Regions from separate parts of the Paenibacillus sp. J31P190 genome, predicted to be linked through region 1. Evidence: riboswitches for the same ligand, from Rfam matches in the RefSeq annotation. Region 1 holds a riboswitch; each other region holds the start of a gene.

Evidence for each region. A riboswitch is a leader RNA that binds a small molecule or an ion and turns the genes downstream of it on or off. The one in region 1 is predicted to bind cyclic di-GMP.
Region 2: linked by a shared signal. The riboswitch ahead of AC58U0_RS31515 (transglutaminase-like domain-containing protein) and the one ahead of AC58U0_RS27800 (S-layer homology domain-containing protein) in region 1 are both predicted to bind cyclic di-GMP.
Region 3: linked by a shared signal. The riboswitch ahead of AC58U0_RS08045 (hypothetical protein) and the one ahead of AC58U0_RS27800 (S-layer homology domain-containing protein) in region 1 are both predicted to bind cyclic di-GMP.
Region 4: linked by a shared signal. The riboswitch ahead of AC58U0_RS24965 (PilZ domain-containing protein) and the one ahead of AC58U0_RS27800 (S-layer homology domain-containing protein) in region 1 are both predicted to bind cyclic di-GMP.

What each region holds. Positions count from the first base shown of each region.
Region 1 is NZ_JCAUAS010000020.1:120,340-123,479, reverse strand. It holds gene AC58U0_RS27805 (stalk domain-containing protein) at 1-1,571, shown strand, start outside; cyclic di-GMP riboswitch class I at 1,599-1,693, shown strand; gene AC58U0_RS27800 (S-layer homology domain-containing protein) at 1,739-3,140, shown strand, end outside.
Region 2 is NZ_JCAUAS010000028.1:24,971-28,110, forward strand. It holds gene AC58U0_RS31510 (collagen binding domain-containing protein) at 1-406, opposite strand, end outside; gene AC58U0_RS31515 (transglutaminase-like domain-containing protein) at 604-1,410, opposite strand; cyclic di-GMP riboswitch class I at 1,423-1,510, opposite strand; gene AC58U0_RS31520 (class D sortase) at 1,598-2,299, opposite strand; gene AC58U0_RS31525 (SdrD B-like domain-containing protein) at 2,826-3,140, shown strand, end outside.
Region 3 is NZ_JCAUAS010000003.1:211,984-215,123, reverse strand. It holds gene AC58U0_RS08050 (MDR family MFS transporter) at 305-1,528, shown strand; cyclic di-GMP riboswitch class I at 1,638-1,731, shown strand; gene AC58U0_RS08045 (hypothetical protein) at 1,834-2,139, shown strand; gene AC58U0_RS08040 (exopolyphosphatase) at 2,275-3,140, shown strand, end outside.
Region 4 is NZ_JCAUAS010000016.1:165,053-168,192, forward strand. It holds gene ychF (redox-regulated ATPase YchF) at 1-625, opposite strand, end outside; gene AC58U0_RS24965 (PilZ domain-containing protein) at 704-1,438, opposite strand; cyclic di-GMP riboswitch class I at 1,541-1,628, opposite strand; gene tadA (tRNA adenosine(34) deaminase TadA) at 1,908-2,345, shown strand; gene AC58U0_RS24975 (DUF1697 domain-containing protein) at 2,358-2,840, opposite strand; tRNA gene AC58U0_RS24980 (tRNA-Arg) at 2,887-2,960, shown strand; gene AC58U0_RS24985 (helix-turn-helix domain-containing protein) at 2,987-3,140, opposite strand, start outside.

The DNA.
Region 1 (3,140 bases):
AAAGTGTGAGCTTGGACGTGCCGCCATATGCATTCGAGGATACTTTAGGCAAAATTAAGCTGGCACCAGCGGAAGACAAGAATTTGGAACTCACAAAGGCGATGCAGAGCGGACAGATGATGGTCAGCTTGCCGTGGAATATCGATTTTCCGGATCAAACGGTGTTAGAAATCCAGCTTAATATGTCTTATATGGAGAGCAGAGTACCGCATAAATTTCGGGATAAGCTTGGCATTTTCCGACTGGAGTCTGACTCATGGATTTATATGGGGGGGCTATTGGGGGACAATTCAAATGTGATTCATACAGCAATTGAGAAACCGGGAATCTATGCAATCTTTCTACACGACATTGCCGATGTTCCTCTGCGCGAGTACTGGGTGAACAAGAGAATCAAGCAAACTATTGCGGAGGATCCGATTCGCGTATTTCTTGACGGAGAAGAACTGAAATTTAACGAGCAGCCTGCTCTGCATGACAATTACACGACGGTTGAGTTTCGTACTATTTTTGAAAAGCTGGGCTTAACCATTCAATGGGACGAAAACGCACGGAGGGTAACGGGACAAAAGGAAGGACAATCGCTCAGCTTGCAGCTGGGGAGCTTATCAGCATCCACCAATGAGCAATCCATCGAAATGCCGGTTGCACCCTATTCAAATAAAGGCTATACGTTCGTTCCGCTGCGTTTTGTCGGTGAAGCAACGGGTCGCAAAGTAGTATGGGATGCCAACTTGAAGGCTGTATACCTGTATGACGCAAGTACGGAAGGAAAGCTGTTTTACGAAGATGGTAAGGTAATGTACGAAGGTCAGCTCAAAGACGGCAAGATGAATGGGAAAGGCAAGCTTTACCGCAATGACGGATCGCTTTGGTACGATGCTGAATTTCAAAAAGATGAGGTTACGGGTTGGGGCACTATGTATTTCGAAGGCTTCTTGTTCGGAGAAGATCGTACGGGTGAGATTATTACCGGGCAATTTACGAGGGGATTGCCTAACGGCGTTATTCGTAAGTACGATGACAGCGGGTTTTTGAAGTACGAGGGTCAGGAGGTTTTTGGAAGCCTTACGGGCAAAGGTAAGTTGTACATCCAAGGCCGTCCAGTTTATGAGGGAGGGATGAAAGATGGCTACTTCAGCGGACATGGAAAATATTATGTGGGCGGAAAGCTGAAATATGAGGGTGGTTTTTTACAAAGTAGGGAAGATGGTAATGGTAAGGAATATGATGCCAATGGCCTTCTTCAACGAGAAGGAGAATATAAGGAAGGCAATCGGAATGGCAATGGGATTGATTATTATCCATCAGGAGCTAAGTCTTATGTAGGACCATTCGTGGGAGGTGCCCGGAATGGTGTTGGTAAAGAGTATTATGAGAACGGAAATCTGAAAGCCGAAGGTCAGTACGAACATTACTATCTTGTAAAGGGAACGTATTATTACGAGAACGGGGAACGTTACGAAGGAGACTTTATCAATGGTTTTCCTGATGGACAAGGCACTTTATATGATAAAAACGGCACTGTGAAATTCCAAGGGAAATTTAAACAGGGTAAGCCTGAAGCTTAGAACGAGTGAGATTATAGTTCTAGCAACATTGAACAAAGGAAAATCCATCAAAAGGTGGAGGCGCAAAACCATCGGTCTAAGCCATGAGTCGCACCCCATGGGACGTTAGTCGGGTTACCTTTAGGGGCTTGGGTTTTTATTGGCTAAAAGAGAGGAAGAGAAGTTAAATGTGGATCAAACAATTTTTGTGTAAATCATACCAGTGGTTATCACTGACACTTGTGCTTATGTTCACCTTGGTGATGCTTCCGACATCGTCTTGGGCAGAAGTACGCTACGAGTCAACCGACCAAGTAAGTCTGGTTAAGGCTCCAGATGAACGAACTTATGTATCCGGTCAACACATGGTCTGGATGCAAGGTGACGACAAGGGGATCCCGCAAGTCTTTTACCGCAGCTTGCAATCAGGAGAAACGAAGCAATTAACTACAGCTGATTCGTTGAAGTCTGATCCGGTTGTTTCGGAATCTGTAAATGGCTCGGTGTATGTTGCGTGGATAGATCGTCGTACGAGTGGTCCAGATACCGGAGGGTGGACGGTCTGGGGGATTAAGATCTCTGAAGGTACAGAGAAGCAACTCAGCAGCAATATGGGGAGTATCCCCCGCCTCTCGATGGATGGGGAGGATATCGTTTGGTTCGAGTCGACGGACTATAAGATGTATCATTACAACCTTAGCCTCAATAAAGAAACACAGTTCGGCAGTGGGCGTTATCCAATTGTTTCCAAAGGGAAGGTGCTGTTTACGAATGTAGCAAACGGGGGGCTAAGTCTTCATCGTTTGGCTATAGCAGACACGATTTCGGTGTTACCTTTGCCTAGAGGTCAGTTCATCATGGATTCTGCATTCAATGGAACCTACGCGATCATTAAACAATCCGATTCGGAATTCCGCACAAAAATCATCCTGCTCGATGTGTCGAATCCAAACGATCCGGTACTAAAGGATTTGACCCCGCAAACGAAAAAAGGTAGCGAATATCCGCGACTCTATATCGGCGATGAGTATGCGGCTTGGATTCAGGATCAAGGCGGGACACCACAGCTGAACGGAGTTAATCTGCTTCTCAATGAGACGTATGCGATGGAACGGGGGAGTACGGCCTTTAATGCGTACGCATTTGTTGAGAATCAGCTTGTTCTGAAGCGTCTGGATGGGATGATTTCATACCGCACAATGACGCGGATTGTGACTCAGCCGGTTTCGGGTGGTTATGGTCAGGCTGCTTCGTCAAAGACCGACGTATCGAAAATGATTGGCTCTGAGGGCGGAGAGCTTGATGCCTTGGACGGTCGCGTTAAGCTAACGGTGGCGAAAGGTGTTCTAACGGGCAATACTTCTGTGAGACTCAAGCTCGAAAAGAAACAAGATGCGTGGGCGCTCGCTGCTAATGGTAGCCATCACTTACAGTTTGTTTCTGGCATTTGGTCCGTATCTGGAATTGAAGGCGAGCACCCCGGCAATCTCAAGCTGGCTTTTGGCTATGATTCGGTAGCATTAACGCTACTTGAGCAGCGGAAACTGTTAGTTTACCGTTTTGATGATATAACCCAATCATGGATTCGAC
Region 2 (3,140 bases), on a different contig from region 1:
CATTATCACTTTTTATGTGGTCGTTAAAGGTGATCAGCACTTGATGACTATTTCGATTAACGTTGAAAGTTCCAAGCTGATCCTGCCCCATGACCAAAACACCGGAAATATCACTGAAAAGTAAAAATTGCTGCGGCAGAGTGAATGTAAACGTATCACCACCTTGATATCCATGACCGTTAGGCAGAGACCACGTATAGTCAAGCTGTATTGTGGAGTTTGGCTCGTAAACATTGCCGGTCACGACTTGACCTGCGCTGTCATATACAGCCATCGTCACGCTGTCAAGAATATTGTTTGAAATCGTGTTCGCACTGGCCTTAGTAATAATGCCAATCCCGTAAATACTCTGCATAAAAATTAATAAAGTAATCAGCAGAGCACTCGTCTTTTTCTTCAACATCATTTCATACCTCCATTCATGGATCAATTTTTTCTAGAGATTATTTATGTGTGCTACCTCCTATGACTTTGAAACAAAATGTATCATTATCAATGATATATGATACAAGATGTATTGTAAATATTGGAATTTAATGTTTTTTCAACATAAACGGCACAAAAAAACCTGTACTCAGTTGAGTACAGGTTTCTTCATTTACTCTAATATATTTTGGAAATTTGATAATTATGATCGTTTTTTATTATATCTATTGCTTCACCACCCTGTATATGAACAGCGTCATACGTCGTATCGATCGTCACCCATTCCTTACTTTCCTTTAGAAAGACTTGATTCCACGCATGATAAGTATCTGGCTCATGACTTTCATATCCCATAACCAGACGGGTTGGAATCCCCTCACTTCTTGCCATAGCCGCAAAAGTAGCTGCAAAGTCATAACAAATTCCTTTGGACTCTGCATAGACCGTATCCAGATTAGGTATATAACTATCTGCTACAGTTTGGGCCTTCTCATAATCATACTGAAAATGCGTGGTGATATATCCATAAATGGCTCTTATTTTGTCGATATCTTTTTCTTTATCTCCAACTAATTGCTTAGCCTCAACGACCGCCTTAGATTCATCGTTCCAATCGATCAACGGAATGGACTGCAGAAATACGGCATTCTCGTCTTCCATTTCTAAATCGATTTGTTCTTGCGCTACAACTTTATATTTATTAGCCCCAATGGACTCACCAATCAGCACTTTATACTGGCCGTTTCCAAGCTGCAAAGGGTACTGATCCCCTTCTGCGAAGGTGTAATCATATTTAACATTTTCTCTCATGATTCGCACGAGAACTTTGGAGTTTTTATCGTTTGAATAATGAACCGAGATAATCCCTTTATTCAGAGCATCTTTATCAATCACGGAAGGATTGGAAGCTGCAAATATCCCTTGCGGAGCAAGAGCAAACAGAAAAGTTGCTATAATCGTTCGTATAATTGGCTTTTTAAACACAAAAAATCCCCTTTCGGTAACTGGCTGCCAACTTAGTTCGGCTAAGGAAGGCCCTTTAGTTTTGCGTCTCTAGTTTTCGCTAGATTTGCCTTTATCGGAGGAACGCACCGACTCCCTATAATCACTAAATCACTATAGTGCAATCTTAACATAGGCTTGTCTCTCTGAATAGACAAAATATTACATTTTATTCCTTCGACTGCACCATGATTCCCTTAATCGCAATACGATGAGTCGGATTTTCCATTGGATGGCAAGTTATTAGCGTAATCTCCCGATCTTTGCCGTTGCCCTTCAGCACCCAAACATCCTCTGGGAGGACATACTGTTTGTCCACTACTTTGTAGATATACGTTTTGCTCCCTGTATTCACTTCAATGAAATCCCCTTCAGTTACTTCATCTAATCTATTAAAATTTTTCCCGTAGGTCAGATTTCGATGACCCGCAATGGCATAATTACCAACAGCGCCTGCTTTGCCTGTATTAGCTATGCTTGCAACGGAAATCTTCAAATTATTCACGGTAGCGTCTGTCAGAATAGGAAGCTTCAGATCAATTTTATCGATAGTGAGGACACCCTCTATATTCTTCTGCGGCAATGTTACAGGCTTCGGTGTCGTTTTCGCGGCCAAGGGGCTTGGTTGGCTGCTCGGCTGGCTGCTTGTCGGCAGAGCTTCCACTGCGGGACTGGAAGAAGGCACGACCAACCCCGCATCTGTCTCCTCCTCGAGGACAGAGCCTGTTTGATCCATATCCTGCAGATTTTCCTGCCATTGTTTCAAAATTTTGTTCTGCTGATAGCTCTCATAACGATCGTTTAACGTTGGATAGAGAAAAATGATAATCCCAAGAACGATAACTAACAGTGATAGCTTTTTTCTAATCACAAAGGGTACCGCCTTTCTCTTGGATCTCATACAACCACAAACATTCCGAGAAGTTTCTGTTAAGAATATGCATATTTCTGTTCTAGATATTTGCGTAAATTCCTTTCTTATCTTGCCAACAGGTGTTACAGCAAATAATGTCACGATAGCACAGAATTTTGTCGTTTTTGCAAGAAATTGTTCAGAATTTGTTCAGTCTAATTTGGTGTAATAAAAAGAATTCTTTTTTTTGGCATAGTTCGTTTTATGGTCATTTGTAAATATTTATCTATCTGGTGAAAATTTATCATGTTTCCGAGGAGGTGAAGGACGAATAGAGCAATCTCCACGACTACATAAGCATTTCTTACTCTGATTACAGGATTGTTCGTCCTCATACATAGATTAACGCAGAAACAACAGCACTTATTTCTTATGCCAGGAAGAAGAATCAAGATTTACAGTTGTTTAAGAGACATGCAGTTGGAATATTTTGAAAATAAAATACATTGCCAGCTCATGTTATCTGATTATGGGGGAGCAATGTATGGAACATTTATTGAGTTTGAAAAGAAGCAGAACCCTCTTGCATTTGCCTAAAAGAGTGCTGTTCTTGCTTATGGCTTTATCACTAGCGATATTGCCTTATTACAATTTTGTTGCGTCTGCCGCTATTTCTTTGTCTTTGGAAAAAACAGTAGATAAAACATCAGCAGTACCTGGGGAAACGATCACGTATACGATCAAGTATGCGAATCCTAGTACCACGGAAGATGCCGTGAATATGGTCATCACTGATGTTTTGCCAAATACACTGGACTACGTGGGCGTCGATACCTCGGCTGATGTCGATCATGTCGAT
Region 3 (3,140 bases), on a different contig from region 1:
AACTACATCAAAATTAACCGATCCAGACTCAAACGCCAGTTTTGGTATGAATTTGATATACAAAATGCATCATCACTCTTCCCATGAGTCGCTATTAACAAATTTTGATGTACTTTTTGCATCAATGTTTGTCGCGAAGCAACCCCAACAACCCCAACCTTCCTGCCACGAACCGTATCCCATTCCACAGATTCAAATTTAGAACAAATTGGAGACACATATCGTCATTTTTCGTGTATAATTGGAATTCGGTGTCGTTTTCTTTGACCTTCGGTAAATTAAATAGCGATAGGAGCCCTTTCAAATGAATCGGTTACGTGGTTTTATAAGTTCTTATCATCCGATTGTACATACGTTAATTCTTGGAACCGTTATGGCCAGGGCTGCGTCCTCCATGAGTTTGCCTTTTCTCGCGATTTATTTAGCCAGACATACGTCGATGAGTGCAGTGATGATCGGAATTGTCATCGGAATGGGTTCTTTGGCTGGTACCGTAGGCGGTTTTATAGGCGGCACCTTATCGGACCGATTCGGAAGGCGCATTATTATGCTAGCTGCTCTTTTCGGCTGGGCGTTCGTGTTTTTAGGCTTCGGCATGGTTAAATTACCAATCCTGTTTATGCTGCTCAATATGCTGAACGGCTTGTGCCGATCCTTTTATGAGCCCGTGTCGCAGGCGTTGATGGCAGACCTGACAGAACCTGCGAAGAGACTTAAAGTGTTTTCGATGCGGTATATGGCCATCAATGTTGGTGTTGCTGTTGGACCACTTTTGGGTGCTTTTTTCGCTACGATGAATGGTGCGCTGCCTTTTCTTATTACAGGTATCATTTATTTTATTTATGCGGTTACCCTATACGCGCTGCTTATCGCTTTTGGCATCAAGAAAATCGAGGGTGAGAAAAAATCTTCGGTTACCTTTGGTTCTGCTTTGCGAGTAATTCGCAGTGATATGACTTTTCGCTTGTATATCCTTGGCGGTATTATTGGAGCTATCGGTTACTCACAGGTGATGGTGACACTTTCGCAATATTTGGAGATCAACTTTGTAGACGGTGTGAAATTGTTTGCGATCTTAATGAGTGTGAATGCGATCGTGGTTATTGCCATGCAGATTCCGCTTACTCGTTGGGCAGAAAAGTACACGCCCCTTACTGCAATTATAGTTGGCAACCTAATGTTTGCGTTAGGGGATGTCGGCTTTGCATTTTCCCACTCGCTGGTATGGCTTATTATTTCGATGGGGATTTTCACCTTTGGCGAGATTCTCAATTACCCCGCTGCTAATATGTTGATTGACAAATTAGCTCCCGAGCATATGCGTGGCACATATTTTGGCGCTCAAACATTAACGAACATAGGCCATTTTATCGGACCTTGGGTAGGTGGATTCTTGCTCGTTTCTTATGGTGGAAATACGTTGTATGTTCTTATGGCTGTTCTTACGATTACGGGATCCATTTTCTATTGGAGAGGCGCGAATCGTCAAATGTTGCTGAAAAATTCGTCGAAAAAAGAAATTTTTTGAAAAATAATGCAAAATTAGTTCTTTGGAACTATTCGATTTAGATACGACTTCCCGTATCCTTGAGAGTATAGTATTTATTACTCGTAACTCTCATTCATTCTGTAAGACATCTCGACAAAGGCAAAGCTGGCGAAAGCCAGTGACGCAAAGCTAAAGGGGCTTCCTTGTCCTGCAACCGGACACGCAGCCAGCCAGCCGCCGAACGATTGGGTATCAACATCAGAACCCCTCCGATCGGTTCACTATGGTGGGGTTTTTCTCTGTCATAACAAATTTATGTAAGAATAAAAGGAGGATCCAGCAGCATGCAGTCTGAAGGAATACTACAAGAAGAACAAAAAGTGACTTCGCTATGTGGTAATCATGTTGCCCGTTTGGTGCCTTCCTCGGATGGACCAAAGCTCATGATTAATCGGGAAGAATACGCGTTAAATGAGGCTTGTTGGGATGTTGAAATGTTTCACGGGAGAAACAATAGCATCTTGATTTTCTACTGGAAGGGCGAAGTTAAGCTTTCTGTAAAAATGCCGCCGATGTCGCAAATTGAAGCATTTTTGACTAGGCTTTATCAATGTTTATCATCCAAATTAAGAACGGTACAGCCTATCTAGGCGTACCGTTTTTTTATTGCCAGTTGAAAGGGATTTATAAAGACAAAATCATTGTCACAAATTGACACTAGCTGATATAATGAATGTCAGAGATTTAAGTAGTGCTTAGGAACTATTATTAGGGGGATACATAGCATGAGATTAATCACACGTTCGGATTTTGATGGTTTAGTATGCGCGATGCTTTTCAAAAAGCTAAACATGGTGGATGAAATGAAATTCGTCCATCCCAAAGATATGCAGGACGGTTTGATTGAGGTTTCAGAAAACGATATTTTGGCCAATGTCCCTTATGTAGCGGGTTGTGGCTTGTGGTTCGATCATCATTCCAGTGAACTTGAACGGATGGGCGAAAAGGTTGAATTCAAAGGGGAAACCCGAATCGCGCCAAGTGCGGCACGTGTTGTATATGATTACTATGGAGGGCGGGAAACCTTCGGCGATATCGATGATATTATGCGAGGGGTGGATAAAGCGGATTCGGCACAGTTCAGCAAGGAAGATATTTTGAATCCAAGCGGATGGGATTTATTATCTTTTATCATGGATGCTCGAACGGGTTTAGGGCGTTATCGCGATTATCGGATCAGTAACTATCAATTGATGGAAGACCTTGTGGAGCACTGTGCAACGATGTCCGTTCATGAGATTATGGAATTGCCGGATGTGAAAGAGCGTGTGGCGCGATATTTCGAACTAGATGCCTTATATCGTGATATGCTTCAAACCTATACACGGACGGAAGGCAATGTGATTATTACTGACCTTCGTGATGTGGAAACCATCTATCCAGGGAACCGTTTCATGGTATATGCCCTTTATCCAGAGCAAAATATCTCGATTTGGGTTGTCGATGGCCGAAACAAACAAAACTGCGTCTTTGCTTGTGGACATAGCATTGTGAATCGCTCGTCGAAAACGAATATTGGTAACTTGATGCTTCAAAATGGTGGAGGCGGTCATCATGCAGCTGGTACTTGCCAAGTTGACTATGTGGACGC
Region 4 (3,140 bases), on a different contig from region 1:
TTACGTTTGCCGCATAAAGCACGGGTTTCATTGTCAGTAAATGAAGGTCGCGCACGAGAAGCTTCTCATCTTCGCTAAGATCCAGACTGCGTGCCGGTTTATCTGCATAAAGCGCTTCTTTAATACGCTCTAAACACTCCACTTCAGCAACAACTTTCTTGTCGCCGCCTTTGAGGTTTTTGCGCGAACGCTCGATCTTCTTCTCTACCGACTCAATATCGGCCAAAATTAATTCAAGATTAATCGTTTCGATATCGCCGATTGGATCCACTTTACCGGAAACGTGGGTAATATTATCATCTTCAAAACAACGTACAACATGCACAATGGCATCCACTTCACGAATGTGTGCCAAAAATTTATTTCCAAGCCCTTCACCTTTGCTCGCACCTTTTACCAAACCAGCAATATCAACGAATTCAAAGGCTGTCGGGACAATGCTCTTAGGCACAACAATCTCTACCAGCTTCTGCAATCTCTCGTCTGGTACTTCAACTACCCCAACATTCGGATCGATCGTACAAAACGGATAATTCGCAGATTCTGCTCCCGCCTGTGTAATTGCATTAAACAATGTCGATTTTCCTACGTTCGGTAGACCGACGATACCTGCTTTCAAAGCCATTGTAGTTACAACTCCTTAATTTTCGAAAATCATCCTTCTTATTATATAGCACTTGGAACGCAAAAAAAAGCCTGAAGGCTATCGATTCGCCGCAGACTTTTTTTCCGTCGCTTTTTTAAATTGCTCTTCCCGCTTCTGTACGAAGTAAGTTTCGATCTGATTCGTAAGGATAAAACCCCTTAAAGCATTGGTTTTTTCCTGCGGAATGTCGATATAACTAGCCCCGTAATAAAAACCATTTTCAACCTTTTCTTTTCTTACAATTTCCATCGAACAAGGGATCGTAAAGCCCAAATCCAGCTCGACCTCAAGTTGGGAATGTTTTTGAACGATCTTATCAATCATAGAATTATCATTAATGGTAAATCCTAGTCCGTTGATGGATATATTTTTGATTGAGATACCAAGCGGGTTTTCAAATTGATGTTTATTTCTTTTATTCATATCCTGAAGTCCGAATAGGAGACCTGTATGTTTCACATCCACGCGTGGGAATTCCCTTTTTTCTGCGAATTTCTTACGATTTTCAGGTGGATTAATGACAATGACGGAGCCGAATTCTTTGGCAACAACGGTTGTATTCATCACAAACAAGCCGGATTTGGTATAAACCGTCATTTTCGCTTTATCACCAAGTTGGAAGACATCGTATTCCGGCAATTCCACCTCAATGATATCTCCAAGAGCATAGGTTAGTACACCTGTGGCTACGAAATCGTCCTTTCCCAACACAGCCTTGCTATCGATTAGCACATCAGCGTCATACCCCTCCTTACTTCCGTAATATTTCATGACGTTATACCCGTTGGCCATTATAATCAGCACCTCTTCCTTACTCAAGTTATTCCCTATATAAAAATAGACCGCCCCTTAGGTAGGAGCAGCCTATTACCTCAATCAAAAAAAGCATCGATTTTCGGTAACTAGGCTGCCATAGTTCCAATGGAACCGTAGACCCTCAGCTTTGCGTCCTTGCTTTTCAACAAGTTTGCCTTTGTCGAACCTTGCTATTTATTTTTACCTATCACGTACTATATGGTCTAAAAGACCTACTAATATCTATCATTATACCTAGCGTAGTTGCTATTATCAACAAAATTCCTTGCATAGCTGTTCTTTTTGTTGTATGTAATGTTAGATAGATTAAATATCCACAGCTTTTTAAGTTATCCACAAACCTATCCACAGGTTGTTAACAACGGAATGAATGTTCGATTGTTATGCACATGTGGATAAAAATATATTAGCGAGGTGTTCCCCTGTGGATGAACATATCCCCTGGATGAAAGAAGCCATTCAAGAGGCTCTTAAAGCCGAAGCCATCCGAGAAGTACCGATTGGAGCGGTCGTTGTCCATCAAGGTCAAATCATTGGCCGCGGCTACAATTTGCGTGAAACAACCCTAGATCCTCTCGCTCATGCCGAAATGATCGCCATCAAACAAGCGAGCGAGCATCTGGGGGCCTGGCGGCTTTTGGATTGCCAGCTCTATGTCACCCTAGAGCCTTGCCCGATGTGTGCGGGCGCGATTGTGCAATCGCGGATTCCGGAGGTCATCTACGGCACCATTGATCCGAAGGCTGGCTGCGCCGGAACGCTCATGAATTTGCTGCAGGAGGACCGGTTCAATCACCGTGTCGATGTCGTTAGCGGGGTCTTACAAGAAGAGTGTTCGACGATGCTGACCCAATTTTTCCGTAAATTACGCGGTAAAGCTTAGAAGTTCCGTCATCTAATTCTTCATGGCCGTTGCCAACTCAGCTAGTTTGTTCATCGTATTCCAATTTCGTGTTGTTGCCGTATCCCCAAGTTTCTGAATATTGCTCGCTAGTTTCGAATCCAGAACGCTTTGACGAAATAGAAAATAAATTTCGCGCCCATTGATCTGGAATTCATCCGCATCACTTATTCCTTTGGACAAGACGTCGGAGGTTTGCTGCGGAGGATCTTCCGATAGAACAGAAATCTGTATCGTTTCGCCTTCTAATAAAGCATCCACTTCATATGGACAAGTCGCAAGAATCTGTGCCAGCTCCTCTATCGTACGCAAAATGACGGTAGGTGAAACGCCTACGGCTTTGCTAATCTCCTGCTCGATACGCTGGCGCAGCGGTTCTACCGCTTCCTCCGAGATGAACAAGACATTTCCGCTCTGCAAATACGTTTGCACCTTAGTTAGTCCCGCCGCTTCAAGTGTCTTTTTCAAATCCGCCATTAAGGTTGCGCCACGAAAGCCTTCGTGCTATCATAATTCTTGCCATGCGCCCGTAGCTCAGCAGGATAGAGCAACAGTTTCCTAAACTGTAGGCCGGATGTTCGAATCATCTCGGGCGCGTATACGAAACACCAAAAAGAGCCACCTCAAACAGGTGACTCTTTTTTTATGCTATTTATTTTATCTCTATACTGACCCGGTGTCATATCCTCATACTTTCGGAACAGTCGAATAAAATACGAAGGCTGATAGCCGATCTGCTCCGCAATCTCGTTTACCTTCAAATCCGTACCGACAAGC